DNA from 4 places in the Streptosporangium nanhuense genome. Region 4 is predicted to be linked to each of the others. Evidence: riboswitches for the same ligand, from Rfam matches in the RefSeq annotation. Region 4 holds a riboswitch; each other region holds the start of a gene.
The links. Region 4 has a riboswitch for cobalamin ahead of AC5L38_RS03015 (ribonucleoside-diphosphate reductase subunit alpha). Riboswitches for the same ligand answer to the same signal wherever they lie in the genome.
Positions count from the first base shown of each region.

Region 1 (5,628 bases), on a different contig from region 4:
GGCAGTGATGATGATCTCTTGGCCGTTGACGCGCTTGATGGCCGCGTCGCCCAGGATGACCCAGCCGTACACGGTCACATCCCACGAGCGGCCAGGATCAGGTCAACCACCTTTTCCGGCTGTTCCTGCCTGACGGTTTGAAGATCGGCGCCGTTACGGATGGACACCAGGTAGCAGCCTGAGCGTGGACCCATGGTCACCGTGGCTACGCGCCAGCCTTGCGGACCCTTCACGGTCAGCTCCGGCGGGTGTCGCTCCATCCACGATCGGAGCGGAGGCTGGTCGGGCCAGGCGGCCTCACTGTTGGCGAACAGCCCCAGGCTGATCGTGTGATGGCGGTGAGCACGGATTCCCCGCTCGGTGAGAAGCCGCTGAACCACGGCCAGCGCCTTGTCTTGGCTCTCCACCGTCGCCTCGTCAACGACAGGCGGGACGGCTCTACAGTTGTCCATGGGTCGCACCTCTCTGTGCGATCAAGGAACCCGTACGGCGTGACCGCGCCTGCGGGTTCCGCTTTTTCACGGTCCTCCCATGACAGCGCCCCACCAGCACGCGGAGATAGGGCGGGACAGGGGAGACCAGGGGAGAGAAGAGGAGTAACAGGCTCAGCAGAAGGGGAATAGGGGAGACTGAGGGAGAGACGCAGACCCCTATCTCCAGAGGTAACGCGATGCGCGACGTTCCAGCTTGGGCGCGACGGCTACGCGCCGAACGGCGTAACCGGCTGTGGACTCAGCGGGAAATGGCCCGAGCGTTGACCGAACTGGCCGACGAACGCACGCGTAGCCGTATGCCGGGACGGGATTCCGTCACCCGCATGATCAAAGACTGGGAAGCGGGCAGGCATAAGCCGAGGGATCCATACCGACTGCTTTACTGCCGCGCTTTCGACCTGGACGAGAATGAACTGTTCAGCGCGGAAAGCACGTCACGCACTGAGCCGGAGGATGATGTGCTACGCAGGGAATTTCTCGGTGCCTCCGTGGCGACTGTGGGCATTGCCGCTATTCCAGTACCGTTTGAGGGTCTTCCTCAGGGGCGACGCGTCAATGATGAGCTTGTCGTTTCGCTTCGCAAGCGCATTGCGCGGCTGCGTCGAATCGACGATTACCTAGGTGGCGCCGAAACCTATCCTCTCTATGCTGCCGAGCTTGAGAGAACGAGCACACTCGTCAACGAGGCCAGTTATACGGAGAAGACGGGAAGAGCGCTTCTAAGCGTGGTCAGCGAGCAAGCACAACAGGCGGGATGGGCTGCCTTCGACGCAGGATGGGCCAAGAGGGCGAGGCAGCTTTTCAAGAAAAGCCTGTCGGCCGCCACCGATGCCGGAGACACCGCTCTTCTTGCCAACTCGCTGGCGTTCCTGGCTTATCAGAAAGTGAGTTACGGCTCTCCGGGGATTCAGGAAGCGGATGCTTCGTGCCGGGTGGCGGAGCGAGGGACTCCCTCTGCGGTCAGGGCACTCCTGCTGGAGCGGGCGGCATGGGCGTACGCGTCTGAAGGGCAGAGATACCAGGTTGAGGTCGAAAGAGCCCTCGAAGAAGCCGGTAGGGCACTTGAGGAGAGCAGTGGCGAGCCAAATCCAGATTGGGCGCTCTGGGTTGACCGGCTCGAACTTCAGATCATGACGGGACGGTGCTGGGTCGCGCTGAATCAACCCGTTAAGGGTATTGCCGTTCTTGAGGATGCCCTCTCGAAGTACGAGGACACCCACGCCCGAGACAAGTCCCTCTATATGACCTGGCTTTCAGAAGCGTATCTAGACGCCGGGGAGATCGAACGCGCATCTGCCGCGCTGAGTCAGTCACTGAGCCTTTCCGTGGATGTCGCGTCAATTCGTCCACGCCAGCGCGCCAGTGCCGTTCTTGAGCGACTTGAGAATCATAGGTCGCTGCCATCTGTCGCCGAACTATTCGACCGTATGGCTATGCCGTCGTCTTTCTCAGCCATTCCAAGTACGGAGCCGATCCACCGTCAATCGATGTGAAGGTCACTTCAGGGTTGTTCCACGGATGCTCGGATATCAAATGTGACTCCAAGTCCGAGTAGCGATCCGCGGTCGTCCTCAGGAAGATCTGCCACTCTTCCCCTTCGCCTATTTTCCCCTCATGCCAGAAAACAGACTGTGCAGGCCCGAAGACTTGACCCGATGCTGCCAATTTCGCACGGATGGCAGATCTGAGAAGATTCATCGCCGCATCACGGCTGTCCACTGTGGTCGAAACCTGAAGGTAGCCAGTCATGTGGCCAAGCCTAGATCACTTCCCTGTATCCGGTACAGAAGAGTGAAGATGGCTTCCGGGCGGCTGGAACGCAGTCTTATGAAGTCACTCCATTTCACGATGAGCCCGTTCCTTGGCGACCTTGCGAGCAGTAGCGATGTGTTGCCGAGCAGACTCGGTCCAGAAGGGGGCGCCGCGTCGGTGGCCGCTTCCTGCATAGCGCCACTTGGACAGGGGGAGCATGGTCTCCTCGGCAGGGCGGGTTATGCTCGTGGCGCGGTTGGTTCTCCCGGCGCCGTTGCGGTGCCGGGAGTCGTAAGAGGGAACCCGGTGTGATTCCGGGGCTGCCCCGCAGCGGTGAGTGGGAACGAACGCCGTCATTGGCACTGGGTGTGTGCGCATCTGGGAAGCGACGGTCAGTAGGGGTTGTGTGTGGTGCCCGCGAGTCCGAAGACCTGCCAGTCGCCCGTGCGCCGTCCGGTGTGCGGTGATCCGTGGCCTCGTGGGAGGGCCTGGGATGCGTCTTTCGCATGTCCTCGCTCGCGGCCGTGGGTCGGCATGGCATGAGCCGAGGGAAGGACGCCATGAGCAAGGTCACCACGACTGTTTTGGGTTACCCCCGTATCGGGGATCGTCGCGAGTTGAAGCGGGCGACGGAGGATTACTGGGCTGGGCGGGTCGATGCCGCCGGTCTTCAGGGGACGGCCGCGGGGTTGCGGCAAGGGGTGTGGCGGGAGCTGTCGGGGGCGGGGCTGGATGCGGTGCCGTCCAACACGTTCTCGCTGTATGACCAGGTGCTGGATGCGATCGCGCTGGTGGGCGCGGTGCCTGAGCGGTTTTCCGGGGCGGCGGATCCGTACTTCGCGATGGCCCGGGGTGCCGAGGGGGTGGCGCCGCTGGAGATGACCAAGTGGTTCGACACCAACTACCACTACCTGGTCCCGGAGCTGGGCCCCGAGACCCGGTTCCGGCTCGACTGGAGCAAGCCGCTGGCCGAGCACGCCGAGGCGCGGCGGCTGGGCGTCGAGACCCGGCCGGTGCTGGTCGGGCCGCTGTCGTTCCTGTTGTTGGCCAAGTCCACCGAGCCCGGCTTCGCGCCGCTGCGGCTGCTGGACGGCCTGCTGGAGACCTACGCCGAGCTGCTGGAACGGATGGCCGCGGCGGGGGTGGCCGAGGTGCAGCTGGACGAGCCGGTGCTCGCCGCCGACCGTACAAAGGAGGAGCTGGCCGCGTTGCGCCGGGCCTACGTGCGGCTGGGTGAACTGAGCAGCCGCCCCCGGCTGCTGGTGGCGACCTACTTCGGCGAGATCGGGCCCGCGCTGGAGATCCTGGCCCGCGGCCCGGTCGAGGCCGTCGGCCTGGACTTCGTCTCGGCGCCCGGCAACCTGGAGGCGCTGGCCGCCGTCGGCGGGCTGCCCGGCAAGACCCTCGTCGCCGGGGTCGTCGACGGCCGCAACGTCTGGCGTACCGACACCGCGAAGGCGCTGGCGACCTGCGCGGCGCTGCTCGGGCTGAGCGACCGGCTGGTGGTGAGCACCTCCTGCTCGCTGCTGCACGTCCCGCTCGACCTGGACGCCGAGACCTCGCTGGACCCGCGGCTGCGCGGGCGGCTCGCCTTCGCCAGGCAGAAGGTCGCCGAGGTCGTACGGATCGGCAGGGCGCTGAACGGCGAGGAGGTCATCGCGGGGGAGAGCGCCGCGGAGCGGTTCCTCAACCCCCGGGTGCGGGCCAGGCTGGACGCCCTGGGCGAGGGCACCTCGCGCGCCCCGCACGCCGAGCGGCTCGCCGTGCAGAACGCCGACCTGGGCCTGCCGCCGCTGGCCACCACCACCATCGGGTCCTTCCCGCAGACCGGCGAGGTGCGCCAGGCCCGCGCCGCCATGCGCTCGGGCGAGATCGACAGGGCCGGGTACGAGCGCAGGATGGAGGCCGAGATCGACCGCGTCATCGCGCTGCAGGAGGACATCGGCCTGGACGTGCTGGTGCACGGCGAGCCCGAGCGTAACGACATGGTCCAGTACTTCGCGGAGATGCTGGAGGGCTACGCCGCCACCGAGCACGGCTGGGTGCAGTCGTACGGCAGCCGCTACGTCCGCCCGCCGATCCTGTTCGGCGACGTCTCGCGTCCCGAGCCGATGACGGTGCGCTGGGCCTCCTACGCGCAGTCGCGGACGAAGAAGCCGGTCAAGGGCATGCTGACCGGCCCGGTGACGATGCTGGCCTGGTCCTTCGTCCGCGACGACCAGCCGCTGGGCGAGACCGCCAGGCAGGTGGCGCTCGCCCTGCGCGACGAGACCCGCGACCTGGAGGCGGCGGGCATCAGGATCATCCAGGTCGACGAGCCCGCGCTGCGCGAGCTGCTGCCGCTGCGGCGAGCCGACCGCGAGGCCTACCTGGAGTGGGCGGTCGCCGCGTTCCGGCTCGCCACCAGCGGGGTCGCCGACAGCACGCAGATCCACACCCACATGTGCTACTCGGAGTTCGGGGAGATCATCGGTGCGATCGGCGACCTGGACGCCGACGTGACCAGCGTCGAGGCGGCCCGCTCCCGGATGGAACTCCTGGACGACCTGCGCGCCTTCGGCTACGCGCGCGGCATCGGGCCCGGCGTGTGGGACATCCACTCGCCCAGGGTGCCCTCGGCCGGTGAGATCGAGACCGCCCTGCGCACGGCCGCGGCCTCGGTGGATCCGGCCCTGCTCTGGGTCAACCCCGACTGCGGCCTGAAGACCCGCGGCTACCCGGAGACGGAGGCCAGCCTCAGGAACATGGTCGAGGCGGCCCTGCGTGTCCGGGCGGAAGCGGTCTAGAAGCTGTTCAGAGTTCGGATCATGTGGTTGAGGTGAGGAGCCTCAGCCACATGACCGAGCCTCGGGGACAGGGGCCGGTCTCGTGGCCTGCCGGGGTTCTGTCGTAGCGGGTGGCCGGCCCCAGCCAGGGCTTGATCTTCTGGAAACGGTGTTCTGGAAACGGTGTTCGGCGGTGTCGCGCCGCCGGTAGCGCTCCGGCCCGCTGAACTTTTCATCTTCCGGTCTTCTTCCGGTTGGCCCGCCGATCGGTCCTCTCCGGGGTGACCGCGGCGATCCGGGGCGACTCCTGGTGAGCGCGCAGACCTCGCTCGGGCGGCCGAGGGGCGATGTCCGGCCCTTGCGGGAAAATCGCCGGCGAAGGAGCTTGATTCACTAGCCTTTCGCCCATGGACATACCGGGCGTGGACTTGAGCGTGCCGAGTGCGGCGCGCATATACGACTACTTGCTGGGCGGTAAGGACCACTTCGCCGCGGATCGCGAGGCCGCCGACGTGGTGCTCCGGGCCGTGCCGAACGCGCGCGAGAACGCCAGGGCCAACCGTGCCTTCCTGGGCCGGGCCGTGCGCGTCCTCGTCGACGCGGGCGTCCGCCAGTTC
Region 1 covers NZ_JCADBG010000023.1:105,704-111,331, reverse strand. The annotation lists gene AC5L38_RS34790 (hypothetical protein) at 1-72, opposite strand, end outside; gene AC5L38_RS34785 (hypothetical protein) at 75-452, opposite strand; gene AC5L38_RS34780 (NsdA family TPR-like regulatory protein) at 671-1,987, shown strand; gene cutA (divalent-cation tolerance protein CutA) at 1,926-2,192, opposite strand; cobalamin riboswitch at 2,487-2,699, shown strand; gene metE (5-methyltetrahydropteroyltriglutamate--homocysteine S-methyltransferase) at 2,807-5,032, shown strand; gene AC5L38_RS34765 (SAM-dependent methyltransferase) at 5,419-5,628, shown strand, end outside.
Region 1: linked by a shared signal. The riboswitch ahead of metE (5-methyltetrahydropteroyltriglutamate--homocysteine S-methyltransferase) and the one ahead of AC5L38_RS03015 (ribonucleoside-diphosphate reductase subunit alpha) in region 4 are both predicted to bind cobalamin.

Region 2 (5,628 bases), on a different contig from region 4:
CCAGGGGCGTCCTGGCGCGCGACCGGCGGCCGGGTGCTCCGGCGCCGACGCCGGGGACGGTGAACAACCGGGTCCTGCCCCCGGGCTCGGCGTCGAAGGTCCGCTCGCGGGCCGGTGCTCCCCCGGCCGCCTCCCGCGCCTCACCGGGGTTCGCGGCGGAGGTGGTGGTGGAGTCCGGGGACTCTCCCGTCCCGGGCCCGGGACCACCCGGGACGTCCGGGCCCTCCTGGGTCCCGGACCGGGGGGCGTCCCCGCCGGAGTCGCCCCGGCCGTCCGAGGTGGCGTCCTCGGCCTCGGGGCCGCCGTCGGGCGCCGGTCCGTCCGGCCCCCCGTCGGGGTCGGTGCCCCCGGGGCCGCCGGGGCCGCCGGGGTCGTCGGGCTCCTCGGGGTCGTCGGGAATCCGGTCCAGGAGGTCCTGGAGCTTGGACTCGTCCAGGCCCGGCGCGTCGAAGGGGTCGCGGCGGCGGCGGTGCGGGAGCGCGAGCCTGGCCGCCTCCCGTACGTCGTCGGCGGTGACGAAGGCGCGGCCCTGCCAGGCGGCGTGCGCGATCGCCGCACCGGCGGTGACCAGGTCGGCCCGGAGCCCGTCCACCTCGAACCCCGCGCAGACGGTGGCGATCCTGAGCAGCGCCGCGTCCGGCAGCACGACGTGGGGCACCCTGGCACGCGCCTCGGCGATGCGCGCGGCCAGCGCCCGCTCCTCGTCCGACCAGGCGGCGGCGAAGGCGTCGGGGTCGGTCTCGTAGGCCAGGCGGCGCCGTACCACGTCCACCCGCTGGGACGGCTCCCGCGAGGCCCGGACCTCCACGGTCAGCCCGAAGCGGTCGAGCAGCTGCGGGCGCAGCTCTCCCTCCTCGGGGTTCATCGTCCCGACCAGCAGGAACCTGGCCGCGTGCCGCACCGACACCCCCTCGCGCTCGACGTAGCAGGTGCCGAGGGCGGCGGCGTCGAGCAGCAGGTCCACCAGGTGGTCGTGCAGGAGGTTGACCTCGTCCACGTACAGGACGCCCCGGTGGGCGCTCGCCAGGAGGCCGGGTTCGAAGGACTTCACGCCCTCGGTGAGGGCGCGCTCGATGTCGAGGGAGCCGACGAGGCGGTCCTCGGAGGCGCCGACGGGCAGCTCGACCAGGCGGGCGGGCCGCGCGGCGCCGTCCCGCGCCCCGCCCGGCTCGGCTCCGTCCGGCTGAGCTTCACCGGGCTGGGGCTCCGTTCCCGTACGGGCCTCGTGCGGCCCGTCCGGGCAGCCGGGGTCGGGGGCGGCGGGGTCGCAGGAGAAGCGGCAGCCGGCCACCACCTCGACGGGCGGCAGGAGCGCGGCCAGCGCCCGCACGACCGTGGACTTGGCGGTGCCCTTCTCCCCCCTGACCAGCACTCCCCCGACGCGGGGGGAGACCGCGTTGAGGATCAGCGCGAGTTTCAGGTCCTCCAGCCCCACGATCGCGGTGAAGGGATAGCGGGAGTCACGCACCTTCGGGATCTCCTGTCCGTCTCGTCGGGTCAGTCGAGTCAAGGGGTCGCCGGGTGCTCGAACCGTCGGCGAACCGTCATGGGAAGTAGCTGAGCCGCCAGTGCCCGCCGCGCCCGGTGAGCGTCACACGGGCCAGTGGCGCGACGTCGACGCGCCAGAACGACCGGGCGGGGGCGCCGAGGGCGTGGACGACCGCGGCGCGGATGACCGCCGGGTGGGTGATCGCGACGGCCCTGCCGGGGGCGCGGGCGGCGAGCCAGCCGGACACCCTGGCCAGGAGCGCGGTGACCGGTTCCCCGCCGTGCGGCGCCGCGCCGGGGTCGCCGAGCCAGGAGGCGAGCGCCTCGGGCTCGGCGGCCTCGACCTCGCCGAGCGTCATCCCGCTCCAGCGGCCGTAGTCGCAGTCGGCCAGCAGCGGATCCCGCTCGGCCCGCAGGCCGAGCGCCGCCGCCGTCTGGACGCAGCGCAGCTCGGCCGGGCAGGCCGCGGGTCCCGGGCCGAGGTCCCGCGCCATCCCCTCGGCCCGGCGCAGGCCGCGTTCGTCGAGTGGTTCGTCACCCGGGAACGCGGCCCGTACCGTTGCCGAGGTGGAGGCGTGGCAGACCAGGAGCAGGCGGGTGACCCCCGAGGGGGTCGTCACACCGGGCCGCGCCTGCGGGCGGCGAAGGCGAACAGCGCGCCGACACCGGCCCAGAAGACCACCTGTGTCCCGATGGAGGCGACCCGGAAGTCCCACAGGAGGTCGGCGGGGAAGCCCTGGGGCACCTCCGAGATCTCCGGCAGGAGGATCCAGGCCGCGACGACGGGAACCAGGAGGGTGGCGCCCGCCGACAGCCAGCGCACCCACGGCTCGCTCCGCGAGGCGTAGCGGTAGGCGGCGACGGCCGCGGCGACGGCGAGGATCCCGATGACCACCGCGACCAGGTAGAGCACGGTGCGCTGGTTGATGGTCTCCGGGTCGCCGACAGCCGGCGGGTTGGCTGGATATTTCACGAAAGGGATGAGGACGACGGAGGTGAACGCGGCGGCGGCGAGGCTCACCGCGAGCACCGGTTCCGAGCGGGGCCCCGCCCGGCCGCGTACGGCCGCGTAGACGAGGGAGAACAGCCCTCCGACCGCCAGGCCGTACAGGCCGAGGGCGAGGAAGAGCCCGAAGCGCTGGCCGTCCCTGCTGACCAGGGCCTCCTCCTCGTCGTGGGAGTGGGCGGCGGCACCGGTGTCGTCGTGTGATCCGGCCGGGGCGGCGGCCGCGGCGGCCGCCTCCTCCAGCGCGATGGCCTGGTCGATGCGCGGTTCGCCGACGGTGTAGGCGAAGACGGCCGCGAGCAGCCCTGCGAGCAGTCCGGCGACGAGGCCCCGGACGATGAGTTTGGTGATCACCTGTGGCTCAGTGGCACGGAACGCCGAGCAGATGACGCCCGTCGTGCATGAGTTCGTGCAGGTAGTTTCCCGCCTGGGAGATCGCTCCCTGGTCGAAGGTGACCAGGTAGGCGAGGAGCAGCAGCACCGGTACGGCGAGCAGCCAGCGGGTGAGCGAGGGCCATGGGATGGGCTGAACGTGCGGTGCCGAGATCTGGCTCACGGCTACCTCCTCCGGGATTGACGCGTCCCTTTTCGTAGGTCGGTGGCGGCCGAGTGTGACCTGGCTTCCGGCTCCGGGGAGCCGGTTACAGTGGCGCGACCGCACCGGAATCTCACCGGATTTCCCTCGCACCGCCACAAAACACCCGGAACGTATCCCGGTTCTCCGTCCCTCGTCAATCCGAGTGTCCGGTTTGCCGGGATCCGGTCAGCGTGGGGTCCAGGCACGCCGAAGGAGGGGGCGGCCCGGCCGGGCCGCCCCCTCCTTTCAGGAGGTCACTGCTCGCCGGTCAGCGCCGTCACCAGCTCCGCGGCGGTACGGCAGCGGTCGAACAGCTCGCCCACGTGGGCCTTGGTGCCGCGCAGCGGCTCAAGGGTGGGGACGCGCTGCAGCGACTCGCGGCCGGGGATGTCGAAGATGACCGAGTCCCAGGAGGCTGCGGCCACCGACTCGCTGTACTGGCTCAGGCAACGGCCGCGGAAGTAGGCCCGGGTGTCGTTGGGCGGCACCTCGATCGCCCGCTGGACCTCTTCCTCGGTGACCAGGCGCTGCATGCGGCCCCGGGCGACCAGCCGGTTGTAGAGCCCCCGGTCGGGACGGATGTCGGAGTACTGGAGGTCGACGAGCTGCAGGCGCGGGTGCGACCAGGGAAGGCCGTCACGGGTGCGGTAGCCCTCCAGGAGCTCCAGCTTGGCCACCCAGTCGAGCTCCCGGGACAGCTGCATCGGGTCCTCCGCCAGGCGGGTGAGGACCGACTCCCAGCGCTCCAGGATGTCCTTGGTGGGCTCGTCCAGGCCGTTGGCGCTGCGCTCCTCGGCGTACTTGCGGGCGAGCTCCAGGTACTCCATCTGCAGCTGCACCGCCGTCAGCTTGCGGCCGTCGCGCATGGCGATCTCGTACTTCAGCGTCGGGTCGTGCGAGACCGCGCGCAGGGCCTGGACGGGGTTGTCCACGGCCAGGTCGCGGGTGAAGTAGTTGTCCTCGATCATGGCCAGGACGAGCGCGGTCGATCCCAGCTTCAGGTAGGTCGAGATCTCCGACATGTTGGCGTCGCCGATGATGACGTGCAGGCGGCGGTATTTCTCCGGGTCGGCGTGGGGCTCGTCCCGGGTGTTGATGATCGGCCGCTTGAGCGTCGTCTCCAGGCCCACCTCGACCTCGAAGAAGTCGGCCCGCTGGCTGATCTGGAAGCCCTCGCCCCGGGAGTCCTGGCCGATGCCGACCTTGCCCGCGCCGGTGACGACCTGCCGGGAGACGAAGAACGGCGTCAGGTGCCTGACGATGTCGGCGAACGAGGTGGCCCGGCGCATGAGGTAGTTCTCATGGCAGCCGTAGGAGGCGCCCTTGTTGTCGGTGTTGTTCTTGTAGAGCTGGATCGGGGCGTTGGCCGGCATCGCCGAGGCGCGGACCGCCGCGTCGTGCATCACCCGCTCGCCCGCCTTGTCCCAGATCACCGCCGCCCGGGGATTGGTGCACTCGGGCGTGGAGTATTCGGGGTGGGCGTGGTCGACGTACAGCCGGGCCCCGTTGGTGAGGATCACGTTTGCCAGGCCGAGGTCCTCGTCGGTCAGCTGGCTCTGGTCGGCCACCTCCCGCGCGAGGTCGAACCCCCGTGCGTCCCGCAGCGGGTTCTCCTCCTCGAAGTCCCATCGCGCGCGCCGTGCCCTGGCGGCCGAGGCCGCCAGATAGGCGTTCACGACCTGAGAGGAGGTCACCATCGCGTTGGCCCCCGGCTGTCCGGGCACGGAGATGCCGTATTCGGTCTCGATGCCCATCACCCGCCGTACCGTCATGCGCACCCTCTGTTCGTCAGGGACTGTTTCTCTCCGTGGTATCTATTCCCGACCCTAGACCCTTCACTATGCCCGGTGGTCGGACAGTTATGGCACCGAAGCCTTTTCGCCCGTTGAGAGGGGGATCGAGGAGAGCGCGGGGAACTGTGACGAGGGCGGGGATGTGCCCCTTCTCCGCCTCCTGGACTTGACGAATTCCTGAAGCGGGCGCTCGGCCACCCGGTACACCAGGTAGGAGAACGCCATCGCGGCCAGCACGGTGACCAGCGCGGTCAGCGCGGGCGGCAGCACGTCCCGCAGGGCGGGGACGATCAGCACCGCGGCCGGGGTGTGGAACAGGTAGAGCGGGTAGGTCAGCGCCCCCAGGACGACCAGGCCGCGCCAGCGCAGCCACCCCAGCCAGCCGAGTGCCACCATCGCCATGAGGGCGTAGAAACCCACCACGGTGGCGACCACGGCCCACTCGGGCACGGGCATCGCGGCGTAGCCGACGTTCTCGATCCGCCCGGCCACCCGGTCGAGCGCCGCGTTGACGGCCAGGCCCCCGCTGATCCCCGCCAGGCACCACAGGACGAGCCTGGGACCGAACCTCGTCATCAGGAAGAACGCCATGCCGCCGACGAAGTACGCCGCGTACTTGGGCATGACCACGAGATCGACCCAGGCCTCCTCGCTCCCGGTGAAGAACCCGGCCGCCAGCAGCCAGACGCCCATGAAGACCAGGCAGCGGTTGAGCGTCACCCCGATGATCACCAGGATCGAGATCAGCACGTAGAAGCGGAGCT
Region 2 covers NZ_JCADBG010000015.1:52,750-58,377, reverse strand. The annotation lists gene AC5L38_RS26935 (VWA domain-containing protein) at 1-1,468, opposite strand, end outside; gene AC5L38_RS26930 (histidine phosphatase family protein) at 1,545-2,108, opposite strand; gene AC5L38_RS26925 (CbtA family protein) at 2,105-2,848, opposite strand; gene AC5L38_RS26920 (CbtB domain-containing protein) at 2,856-3,050, opposite strand; adenosylcobalamin (AdoCbl) riboswitch at 3,068-3,201, opposite strand; gene dop (depupylase/deamidase Dop) at 3,326-4,843, opposite strand; gene AC5L38_RS26910 (acyltransferase family protein) at 4,931-5,628, opposite strand, start outside.
Region 2: linked by a shared signal. The riboswitch ahead of AC5L38_RS26920 (CbtB domain-containing protein) and the one ahead of AC5L38_RS03015 (ribonucleoside-diphosphate reductase subunit alpha) in region 4 are both predicted to bind cobalamin.

Region 3 (5,628 bases), on a different contig from region 4:
CCCTGCGCGGTGTGCGACGTGTTGAACTGGCCGTTGTACTCCTCGGCGTCCACGTTGTAGTGGAAGATCGGGACGTTCGCCCCGATCACGCCGGCGTCGTCGTCGATGAAGCCCCGGGTGAACCGGTAGGTCTGCTTGCCGACGTTCTTGAAGACGCCGCTCACCTCGAGCGTGTAACCCGCCTCGGTGCGCTCGATGGCGAACGCGTAGTCCTTGTGGGGCATCAGCTCGGGCTGCAGCTCCACGGCCGACTTCTGCACGCCGGAAACCGGCCGACGGTCGCAGCTCGTCACGAACGTCTGCGACTGACCGAGCGAACCCGTGAAGTAGAGCATGTTCACCGTGGTGCGGTTGCTCTGGTCCCAGGGGTACTTCTCACCGGTCAGCGAGTTGCAGACGTCGTAGCCGTTCGTGTTCCGGGACGGGGCCGGGCTGAACTGGTCCATGAGCACCTTGCGGTGCCAGTGGTACATCGCCAGGTTCCGGGGCATCGCCGGGAAGTCCAGGATCGACATGAAGTGGAACGCGTTGTACGCCTCGTTGCTGTCCTCCCGCACGGAGCGGGTGGCGCAGGGGTCGGCCGGGTCGATGTCGTTCGGGTCGCCGACCCAGGGGTAGAACGTCTTGCACTCCCCGAGGCTGTACCCGTTGTACTTGCCGTCGTAGAACAGCGAGCCGTTACGCAAGCCGCCGAAGTCGAGCGTCTTGAGGTCGTACTCGATGCGGTAGTACTTCGGCAGCGGCTCGGTGTTGCGGATGATCGCGCCACCCGTGTAGTGAGGCACGGCGATCTTGGCGACGGCGCCTGCGGTCTCCAGCTTCTCCGTCTTGATCGACGGACGTTCGGCGGTGTCGGTGTAGCTGTCGTCGACCCGCCCGCCGCTCTCACGCGTGGAGAGGGACGCCGTGAGCCAGCCGTCCTTGCCGAACTCGGTCTCCTGCCGGTAGGTCCGCATGGTCGCCATCGCCGCGTCGAACTTCGGACCGAGCTGAAGGCGGTAGAGGTCGCCGTTGTCGTCGTTGAAGTCGTCGACCGGCTCGCTGTAGTCGTCGAGCACCCACGGGCTCGCCTCGGTGCGGATCTTCTTGTCGAACGGCTCGTCGTACTTGAGCCGCCAGCGGATGGGGGTGGGTTCCGGCTCGGGATCGGCGGCCGCGCACGGCGGGGTGACGCCGTCGTCTTCCTGGATGATCGTCAACTTCACGCTGTGGAAGGTCACCCCGGTCGTGCCCGCCTCGACGCGGAAGTCGGCGCCGCCGTTCTCGCGGTTGGCGAACCGGGCGTCCATCAGCTCGAAGCCCGCCGTCTTCCACGTGTTCGACCCGGTGCGGTTCACCGAACCCGTCCCGGCGTACGCGCTGCTGGTCGAGTCGTACTGGACGCGGAACGTGGCCCCGCCCTCGTCGAAGTACTCGACCTGCAGGCACGCGACGAAGGCGCCGTCGAAGGCGACCGCGTCGTCGACCTGGAAGTACATGTGCTGCGCCGGTGCCGAGGTCTGCACGGTCTTGCGTGCGCTCCGCCCGCCGACCGTCACGGGTGCGGTCGCGCCGTCACCCTCCTCGATCTGGCGGAGACCGTTCTCCTCGTTGACCTCGCCCAAGATGATCGAGGCGTTGGGCCCGTCCGCGGCGGCCGACGTCGCGGCGGCCGACGTCGCGCTGGTCGGCGTCGCGGCGAGGAGCAGAGACGCCCCCAGGGTGACCATGCTCAGGGCCGCCACGGCCGAGCGACGTCTGCGATTGCGAGTTGTTGCTCTCATTGCGCTTCCTTCTTCGTTGAGCAAGGCGTCCGTTCGTGCCGCTCCGGGCCTCGGGGCCGCGCGCGAGGCGCGTCCCCCGTCACGGGTGCCGATGTGCGCTGGTTCGGTTCACTCGGACGCCACCGTCTACAGCAGCTCGAACGCCTTGGTCGTACTCGACGACTTCCTCGTCGTCGCCATTTCTGTCGTCACCATTCGAATAACTCGAATCCTCTTCGATTTGGTACCTGATCACAGCCTTGATAAATGCGAGACATCTTGTCAAGGGTTTCGATTCATGGACTTTCCTGGCTGATCGGCGGATTCCTCATCGGGAATTCGAGTATGTCGAATCGACGGTTCATCCCGACACCGGCGTGGGCCGTCGACGGTCGCGGCCACGATGATGGAGCGCGGCAACCGGTCACGCCGCTTACCGCAAGGGGAGACAGACCCTCGGCCGCACGTCGAGTGCGAGCCCGGTCACCGACAGGCGGCGTTCGAAGGACGTCAGGCGCATGCTTGCCCGTGTGGACTTGGCCACCGGCCGCGTTGTCAATGGCCAATCGATAAGTGAATCAGAACGACTTGAGGAGGGCCTTGCATTAATTGTGGAAGGTCTCCGGATCCCTATAGGGCGGGATTTCCTCGATCTCGTCCGCGTGGCAACAATGCTCCTCCGCAACCTCCATCAGCAGAACCCTGCGGAGGTCGCGAAGACGTGGCGCAAGGCGACCTCAACTGAACCGCCGGGGTGGATGACGCAGTGAGTAGGTGGCCACTTCCGGCGTAGCGCCGCTCGGACAGGGGAATGCGGTCTCTTCGGCAGGATTGGGCAGGCCGAGGAGACTGCCTGTGTTGCCGGCTTGCCATTGGCGGGATCCCCTGACCGCCCGGCCGGTCTGCTGGAGGGGGCGTGTCTGGCATATGCTCGTGGCGCGGTTGGTTCTCCCGGCGCCGTTGCGGTGCCGGGAGTCGTAAGAGGGAACCCGGTGTGATTCCGGGGCTGCCCCGCAGCGGTGAGTGGGAACGAACGCCGTCATTGGCACTGGGTGTGTGCGCATCTGGGAAGCGACGGTCAGTAGGGGTTGTGTGTGGTGCCCGCGAGTCCGAAGACCTGCCAGTCGCCCGTGCGCCGTCCGGTGTGCGGTGATCCGTGGCCTCGTGGGAGGGCCTGGGATGCGTCTTTCGCATGTCCTCGCTCGCGGCCGTGGGTCGGCATGGCATGAGCCGAGGGAAGGACGCCATGAGCAAGGTCACCACGACTGTTTTGGGTTACCCCCGTATCGGGGATCGTCGCGAGTTGAAGCGGGCGACGGAGGATTACTGGGCTGGGCGGGTCGATGCCGCCGGTCTTCAGGGGACGGCCGCGGGGTTGCGGCAAGGGGTGTGGCGGGAGCTGTCGGGGGCGGGGCTGGATGCGGTGCCGTCCAACACGTTCTCGCTGTATGACCAGGTGCTGGATGCGATCGCGCTGGTGGGCGCGGTGCCTGAGCGGTTTTCCGGGGCGGCGGATCCGTACTTCGCGATGGCCCGGGGTGCCGAGGGGGTGGCGCCGCTGGAGATGACCAAGTGGTTCGACACCAACTACCACTAGTTCAACCGCAAAGGCAACTATTCGCGGGAGAGCGCTCGGCGTAGTGACTCATTGAGGTGATCAATACTCTGAGCTGCTAGGACGTCTGGGCAACCGGCCCTGTAGGTCCCTGAGTTACATGATCGAGACGCGTTGGCGGGTCGATCCGCGAGGATTTTCATTACTTGGTCAAGGCAGTCCGCCTGCGGCGGCCTGCGCGCGTCGGGCGGTCGCTGGCCGCGCTGCGGCTCTTCGGCCGGTCGCGGCCAGCGCCGCCCACGCACCAAAGACCACTAGGACGAGTCGGTCGAAGCTCATCACGAAGTACGGTAGGCCGACCAACGTACGGGCCCCAGCCAGCGAGGTGGACGTTATGAGCGAGCCGATTCTCACCCCCAATGGACGATCCGCCCTCTTTGCAGGGGATGATCCGATTCTCAACGTCGAGGATGACCTGCTGAACCGGTCGCTCTTAGCGACTGCAATAGCTGACGAAGTGCAAGCCATGAACGTTGAACGCGGCGCGGTGGTGGCAATCACGGGGAAATGGGGAACAGGCAAGACATCGCTACTGAACCTAACTGCCAACATCCTGCGCGAACAAGAAGCGGTGCAAGTCGTTGAGTTCAATCCATGGTTTTTCTCGGGAACCGACTACTTGATCCGTTTCTTCTTTGATGAAATGGCTCGGCAGCTGAGCGGCGGAAGAAGCCGAAAGAAGCGGCTTAAAGATGCCACTGCCAGTATTGCCGAGAAGTTCAACAAATACTCCGCCTCTCTCTCGCCTCTAAAATTCATACCCGGAGCAGCAGCAATCATCGATGTTGCTCAAAAAACATCGGAGGGAGTATCTCAGGCTCTCAATACAAGCATCCACGAGCAAAGAATTGAGATTTCTGATGCTTTGAGTCAGCTGGACGGAAGGATCATTGTTCTTATCGATGACATTGATCGGCTCACGCGCCAGGAGATACGCGATCTATTCAGGCTTGTTCGACTCAATGGCTCTTTTCCTAACGTAGTTTACCTTCTATGTTTTGATAGAAAGGTGGTAGAAAACGCCCTCGGCGAAGAAGGTCTCGACGGTGCAGCTTACCTAGAGAAGATCGTAAAGACCTCAGTAGAAGTACCGCTGGCCGCAGATGAAGCTTTGGCGTCGGTTCTCAGGATTGGGATGTTAGAGGTTCTCGCCGACATCGCGATGCCCAGTCTCGGTGAGGACCGCTTTCCTGATGTGTTCTGGCAAGTCGTCAGGCCACTTTTTAACACAGTGAGAGATGTGAAGAGGTTCTTGTCATCTCTCCCTCTCACTGTTCGATCTGCGGGCGATGAAGTTTCTCTTTCGGATCTCATAGCACTGGAAGCTATCCGTGTAATGCGACCGACTGCGCACGATCTTATAGCTCAAAATGTTGGCGCACTGACGAATGTCTCTAACTGGCAAACTGGTACACGCAACCAGGATACGTTCACGGCAGACGCTGAGAAAGTGTCTGCTATACAGAAAGAGCTACCCTACGATGTAGGTCGAGCCCTCATTAGGTACATCTTCCCTGCCGCTCAGCTTTACACGGAAAACTTGTGGCACGGAAATGACTCGTTACAGGAGTGGCGACGTGACCGGCGAGTAGCCCACTCAACTGTCCTGAAGTATTACCTTCACCGAGAGCTACCATCCGGCATTTCGCCGAGCAAGCATGTCGACTCGATTGTTTACGCTGCTGGAAATGAACATGAGTTTGCGAGTGCCCTCTCCGTGATTCCAGATCGTTATTTGGAGGATGCGCTCGACCGTTTCCTTGCCCATGTTGATGAGATCAATGACAACAACATTCCGACAGTCGTAATCGCTCTCCTGGGATTGTTTCCCCGCTTCAGTGAAGAGTCGGCCAAGATGCTGGATTACGGTAGGGACTACACGGTTCTTCGGCCGGTGAAGAAGCTAATGCAACGTGTTGCCTCAGATGATGTTGACGTGATAGCGCGGACGATATATGAAGCGACGCAAAGCCCATACGCTCGCCTGATGTTCCTGTCTATTGTAGGAAAACAAAGGGAATCTGCAGGTCAAATGATCAGTCCAGAAATGGAAAAAGTACTGCGAGTTGATATTCGTGAGTACATCAAGTCTGCTCCGGCAGAAACTCTGCACTCAGAGAGGGAATTGCTTCGCACGGTCGTGCAGTCCGTTGATTGTGATGCGGAATCGGGTGAACCTGCTATCGAGTCCGCTATGACTCCAGCAGTGACTGCTCGCCTTCTCGAAACCGCCCTTTCCCCGAGTCGGACTAATTCGCTGGGGAGCGTTGT
Region 3 covers NZ_JCADBG010000023.1:112,297-117,924, reverse strand. The annotation lists gene AC5L38_RS34805 (hypothetical protein) at 1-1,763, opposite strand, end outside; cobalamin riboswitch at 2,669-2,881, shown strand; gene AC5L38_RS34800 (hypothetical protein) at 2,989-3,339, shown strand; gene AC5L38_RS34795 (KAP family P-loop NTPase fold protein) at 3,692-5,628, shown strand, end outside.
Region 3: linked by a shared signal. The riboswitch ahead of AC5L38_RS34800 (hypothetical protein) and the one ahead of AC5L38_RS03015 (ribonucleoside-diphosphate reductase subunit alpha) in region 4 are both predicted to bind cobalamin.

Region 4 (5,628 bases):
TCAAGCGGGTCGTCGGCACGTACGGGATCGCGGTGATCGACTCCGAGCGCCCCGGCGAGGTGGTCGTGGCGCGCAACGGCAGCCCCATCGTGCTGGGCATCGGCGAGAAGGAGATGTTCGCCGCCTCCGACGTCGCCGCGCTGGTCCGCTACACCCGCCAGGTGGTGCACCTGGAGGACGGCGAGATCGCCGTGCTGCGGGCCGACGGGTTCAACACCTTCGCCAGCGACGCGCGGGAGACGGCCAAGGAGACGCTGACCGTCGACTGGGAGGCCGGGCACTACGACACCGGCGGCTACGAGCACTACCTGCTCAAGGAGATCTCCGAGCAGCCCGACACGGTGGCCAGGACGCTGCGCGGGCGGCTGGACGACCGCTTCCACATCGCTCACCTGGGCGGTCTCAACATGGACGCGCGGGAGACCCGCTCGTTCCGCCGGGTGAAGATCATCGGCTGCGGTTCCGCGTACTACTCGGGCCAGATCGGCGCGCAGCTCATCGAGGAGCTGGCGCGCATCCCGGCCGACGCGGAGCCGGCGAGCGAGTTCCGCTACCGCAGCCCGGTGGTGGAGGCCGACACCCTCTACGTGGCGATCAGCCAGTCGGGGGAGACCTACGACACCCTCGCCGCCGTGCAGGAGCTCAAGCGCAAGGGCGGCAGGGTGCTCGGCATCGTCAACACCGTGGGCAGCGCGATCGCCCGCGAGTGCGACGGCGGCGTCTACCTGCACGCGGGCCCCGAGGTCTCGGTGGCGAGCACCAAGGCGTTCACCTCGACCGCGGTGGCCTTCGCGCTGCTCGCGCTGCACCTGGGCCGGGTGCGCGACCTGTCTCCCGCCGACGGCCGCAGGATCTGCGACGGCCTGCGGAGGCTGCCGGACCAGATCAAGGAGATCCTGGCGCTGGAGCCGCAGATCAAGGAGCTGGCGGGCAGGTACGCCGAGTCGCCGAGCATGATGTTCGTGGGCCGGGTCAGGGGCTATCCGGTGGCCCGCGAGGGCGCGCAGAAGCTCAAGGAGATCTCGTACGTGCACGCCGAGGCGTACCCGGCCAGTGAGCTCAAGCACGGGCCGCTGGCGCTGATCGGCCCGGACATGCCGACGGTGGCGATCGTCCCCGACGACGAGCTGCTGGACAAGAACCTCACCACGCTGGGCGAGATCCGCGCCCGGGGCGGCCGGGTGCTCATGGTGGGCCACCGCGCGGCCGACCCCAAGCTGGCCGAGGACTGCGTCGTGGTGCCCAAGAACGAGACCGAGCTGGACCCGATCCTGCTGTCGATCCCGCTCCAGCTCTTCGCCTACCACGCCGCGGTGGCGCTGGGACGGGACGTCGACAAGCCCAGGAACCTGGCCAAGAGCGTCACGGTGGAGTGACCTCCCCTCGCCCCGGCGCCCCCGTTCCCGGCCCGCCGGGGCGGGGGCGCCGCGCTTCCCGGGGCTTTCGCGAGGCGGCCGTCTCCGACGCCTTGATTCCGGGGTCCTCTCCGGTGGTCCGTGGCCGGGAACGGACGGTTCCCGGAAGTTCGGGCATACCCCACTTAGTCACAGAAAGTGATGTGAAAGTAACCTATGGAATAGGGGGTTCTCGGGGGAAGGGGCGCTCATGCGCCGTAGGAGGTTCTGCGCGCTGGCGGCGGGGGCCGTGCTCGCCGCGGGGTGCGGCGCGGACGGCGGTACCGACCCGGTGGTGAAGCGCCTGTTCATCCTCGAACCGACCGCCGACGGCCACGGCTGGGCCGGGATCGCGGGCAGGCTGGCGACCTCCCTGGTCCAGTCGGGGCTGGTGCGCACCGCGATGGCCGTCGAGCGGGCCGGGCCCCTGGGCTCAGCCTCGCGCGACGCGTTCGGCGCCTTTCGCGGCCCCTTCGCGCGCGAGGGCAGGCTGCTCGTCACCGCGATGCCGATGGTGGCCGCCGCGGAGATCGCCAACACCGCCGCCGTGGTGAACGCCGCCACCCCCATCGCCCGCCTGGTCGGCGACTGGACGGTCCTGGTCGTCCCCTCCGGCTCCCGCCTGCGCACCTTCGAGGACTTCGTCGCGCGGCTGCGGGACGACCCGGCGGGCCTGACGGTCGGCGGCCGGTCGGAGGGCGGCACCGACCACGTGCTCTACGGCATGATCGGCAAGTGCCTCGGGGTGGACACCCGGCTGCTGGAGTACGCGGGCTACCTCGCCCCCGAGGACGCCGCCGACGCGCTCCAGGCCGGCCGGGTGGCCGCCCTGCTGGGATCGGCGCGCGCCCTGCGGCCCGAGATCACCGCGGGCCGCCTGCGGCCCCTGGTGGTCTCCTCCGGCGGCCGGATCGACGGGATCGACGCGCCGACGCTCATGGAGGCCGACGTCCGGCTGGAGTACAGCGACTGGTGCGGGCTGCTCGGCCCCAAGGGCATGAGCCCGGGGGACCGGGACGCCGCGATCGCCCTGTGTGACAGGATCGACGCCGCGCCGCGCTGGCGTGCCCTGTGCGCCTCCCGAGGCTGGAGCCGGGTCTATCTCAGCGGCGACGAGTTCCGCCAGTGGCTCTCCACCGAGACGGCCCGCACCCGGGGTGTGCTTCACGAGCTCGGGCTGTTGAAGTCCTCCGCCACAACTTGTTGGGGTAGTTGCGTCAGACGCCCCTAGATGTAGGATCCTGCTCGTTGCTGGTTCGCCCCGCGAGGGGCGAGGCAAGAGGGAACCCGGTGAGATTCCGGGACTGCCCCGCAGCGGTGAACGGGAACGAAAGCCGTCATTGAGCACTGGGCGAACCATGCCTGGGAAGCGACGGCCGGTAGGCGTGTGTGGTGTGCCCGTGAGTCCGAAGACCTGCCGGTGACGTGATTGTCCAGGGCCTCGTGGGAGGGCCCGCGGAACGAGGCGATCCGGCGTGCCCGGGATCGCTCGCGGACGCGTGCCCATCCGGCGGAGCCGTACGGGGAAGTCCGATCGAGCGAGGGGCACTACGTGACACAGGCATTGGCGGAGACCGCGGCGGGCGGGGCGGGGACCGCGGCGGGCGACGGCGGCGCGAACACCGGGAATGTCAGGAATGCCGGGAGTGCCGGGAACGCGGCGGACGAGCGCAGGCTGGCGATCGACGAGGCCGCCGCACGGGTGATCACCGACCCCGAGAACTCCAGGATCGCCGCCGCGATGCTGGCCGGGCTGATCGCCGACGAGGCCGCCGAGCACGGCGTCCGCGACTTCTCCGACTCCATCGCCGCGACCCACGAGGCGGGGCTGATCCAGGACGGGCTCGCGGAGTTCGTGGCCGCCCACGCCGGGATGCTGGACGCGCTGGTCGACCCGGAGGCCGACGCCAGGTTCGAGTACTTCGGGCTGCGTACCGTCTACGACCGCTACCTGCTGCGCCACCCGAGGACCCGCAAGGTCCTGGAGCGCCCGCAGCACTTCTTCCTGCGGGTGGCCTGCGGCCTGTCCGAGAGCGTCGAGGAGGCCGCCGAGCTGTACGCGCTCATGGCCACCCTGTCCTACCTGCCCAGCTCGCCCACGCTGTTCAACTCCGGCTCCCGCAGGCCCCAGCTCTCCTCGTGCTTCCTGCTCGACTCGCCCCGCGACGAGCTGGAGTCCATCTACGACCGCTACGGGCAGGTCGCGCGGCTGTCGAAGTACGCCGGGGGCATCGGGATCGCCTGGACCAGGGTCCGCTCGCGGGGCTCGCTGATCCGCGGCACCAACGGCCACTCCAACGGCATCGTGCCCTGGCTGCGCACGCTCGACTCCAGCGTCGCCGCGGTCAACCAGGGAGGCCGGCGCAAGGGCGCGGCCTGCGTCTACCTGGAGCCCTGGCACGCCGACGTCGAGGAGTTCCTGGAACTGCGCGACAACACCGGCGAGGAGGCCCGCCGCACGCACAACCTGAACCTGGCCAACTGGATCCCCGACGAGTTCATGCGCCGGGTCGAGGTCGACGGGACCTGGTCGCTGTTCGACCCCAAGGACGTCCCGCACCTCACCGACCTGTACGGCACCGCGTTCGACGACGCCTACCGGGCCGCCGAGGCCGAGGGCCGCTTCACCCGGCAGATCCCCGCCCGCACCCTGTACGGGCGCATGATGCGCACGCTCGCCCAGACCGGCAACGGCTGGATGACCTTCAAGGACGCGGCCAACCGGACCTCCAACCAGACGGCCAGGCCCCAGAACGTCATCCACCTGTCGAACCTCTGCACCGAGATCCTGGAGGTCACCGGCGACGCGGAGACCGCCGTCTGCAACCTCGGCTCGATCAACCTCGCCGCCCACCTCTCAGCGGATCCCGGCGAGGCGATGGACTGGGTGCGGCTGCGCGCGACCGTCCGTACCGCCGTGCGGTTCCTCGACCGCACCATCGACCTGGGTTTCTACCCGACCCCCGAGGCGGAGGCGGCCAACCGGAGGTGGCGCCCGATCGGGCTCGGCGTGATGGGCCTGGCCGACGTGCTGTTCGCGCTGCGGCTGCCGTTCGACTCGCCCCGCGCCCTGGAGCTGTCGACCCGGATCTCCGAGGAGATCGCGCTCGCCGCCTACCGGACCTCCTCCGACCTGGCCGTGGAGCGGGGCCGCCACCCCTCGTACGAGGAGACCAGGGCCGCCGACGGGGTGCTGCACCCCGACCACTACGGGGCGGCGGGGTCCGAGGAGTGGGCGGAGGTCAGGGAGCGGGTCGCCCGGACCGGCCTGCGCAACTCGCTGATGATCGCGATCGCGCCGACGGCCACGATCGCCTCCATCGCGGGCTGCTACGAGTGCATCGAGCCGCAGGTCTCCAACGTCTTCAAGCGCGAGACCCTCTCGGGGGAGTTCCTCCAGGTCAACCGCTATCTCGTCCGCGACCTGCGGGCCCGTGGGCTGTGGACCCCGCTGATCCGCGATGCGATCAAGCGCGCCGACGGCTCCGTCCAGGACATCCCGGAGATCCCCGCCGACCTGAGGACGCTCTACCGGACCGCCTGGGAGCTGCCGCAGAAGGCGCTGATCGACCTGGCCGCCGCGCGCACCCCGTACATCGACCAGTCGCAGTCGCTGAACCTCTTCATGGCCACGCCGACCATCGGCAAGCTCTCCTCGATGTACGCCTACGCGTGGAAGGCGGGTCTCAAGACCACCTACTACCTGCGTTCGCGCCCGGCCACCCGGATCGCGCAGGCCACCGTGGCGGCGCCGGTCGCCGATCCCGGGGCCGTGGCCTGCTCCCTGGAGAACCCCGAGTACTGCGACGCCTGCCAGTAGCCGTCCCTGAAAGCTCCGCGAAAGGCATTTCCCGATGTTGCTCGACCCCGGCATGGATCTCACCCTGCGGCCGATGCGCTACCCCGAGTTCTACGAGCGCTACCGGGCCGCGATCCGCAACACCTGGACCGTCGAGGAGGTGGACCTCACCTCCGACCTGGCCGACCTGGCGCGGATGACGCCCGAGGAGCGCCACCTGATCAACCGCCTCGTGGCGTTCTTCGCCACCGGCGACTCGATCGTGGCCAACAACCTCGTTCTGAATCTCTACCAGCACCTCAACGCCCCCGAGGCGCGCCTGTACCTCAGCAGGCAGCTGTTCGAGGAGGCGGTGCACGTCCAGTTCTACCTGACGCTGCTGGACACCTACCTGCCCGACCACGACGAGCGGGTCAAGGCCTTCGCCGCGGTCGA
Region 4 covers NZ_JCADBG010000001.1:723,073-728,700, forward strand. The annotation lists gene glmS (glutamine--fructose-6-phosphate transaminase (isomerizing)) at 1-1,376, shown strand, start outside; gene AC5L38_RS03010 (tripartite tricarboxylate transporter substrate-binding protein) at 1,606-2,625, shown strand; cobalamin riboswitch at 2,630-2,830, shown strand; gene AC5L38_RS03015 (ribonucleoside-diphosphate reductase subunit alpha) at 2,947-5,214, shown strand; gene AC5L38_RS03020 (ribonucleotide-diphosphate reductase subunit beta) at 5,249-5,628, shown strand, end outside.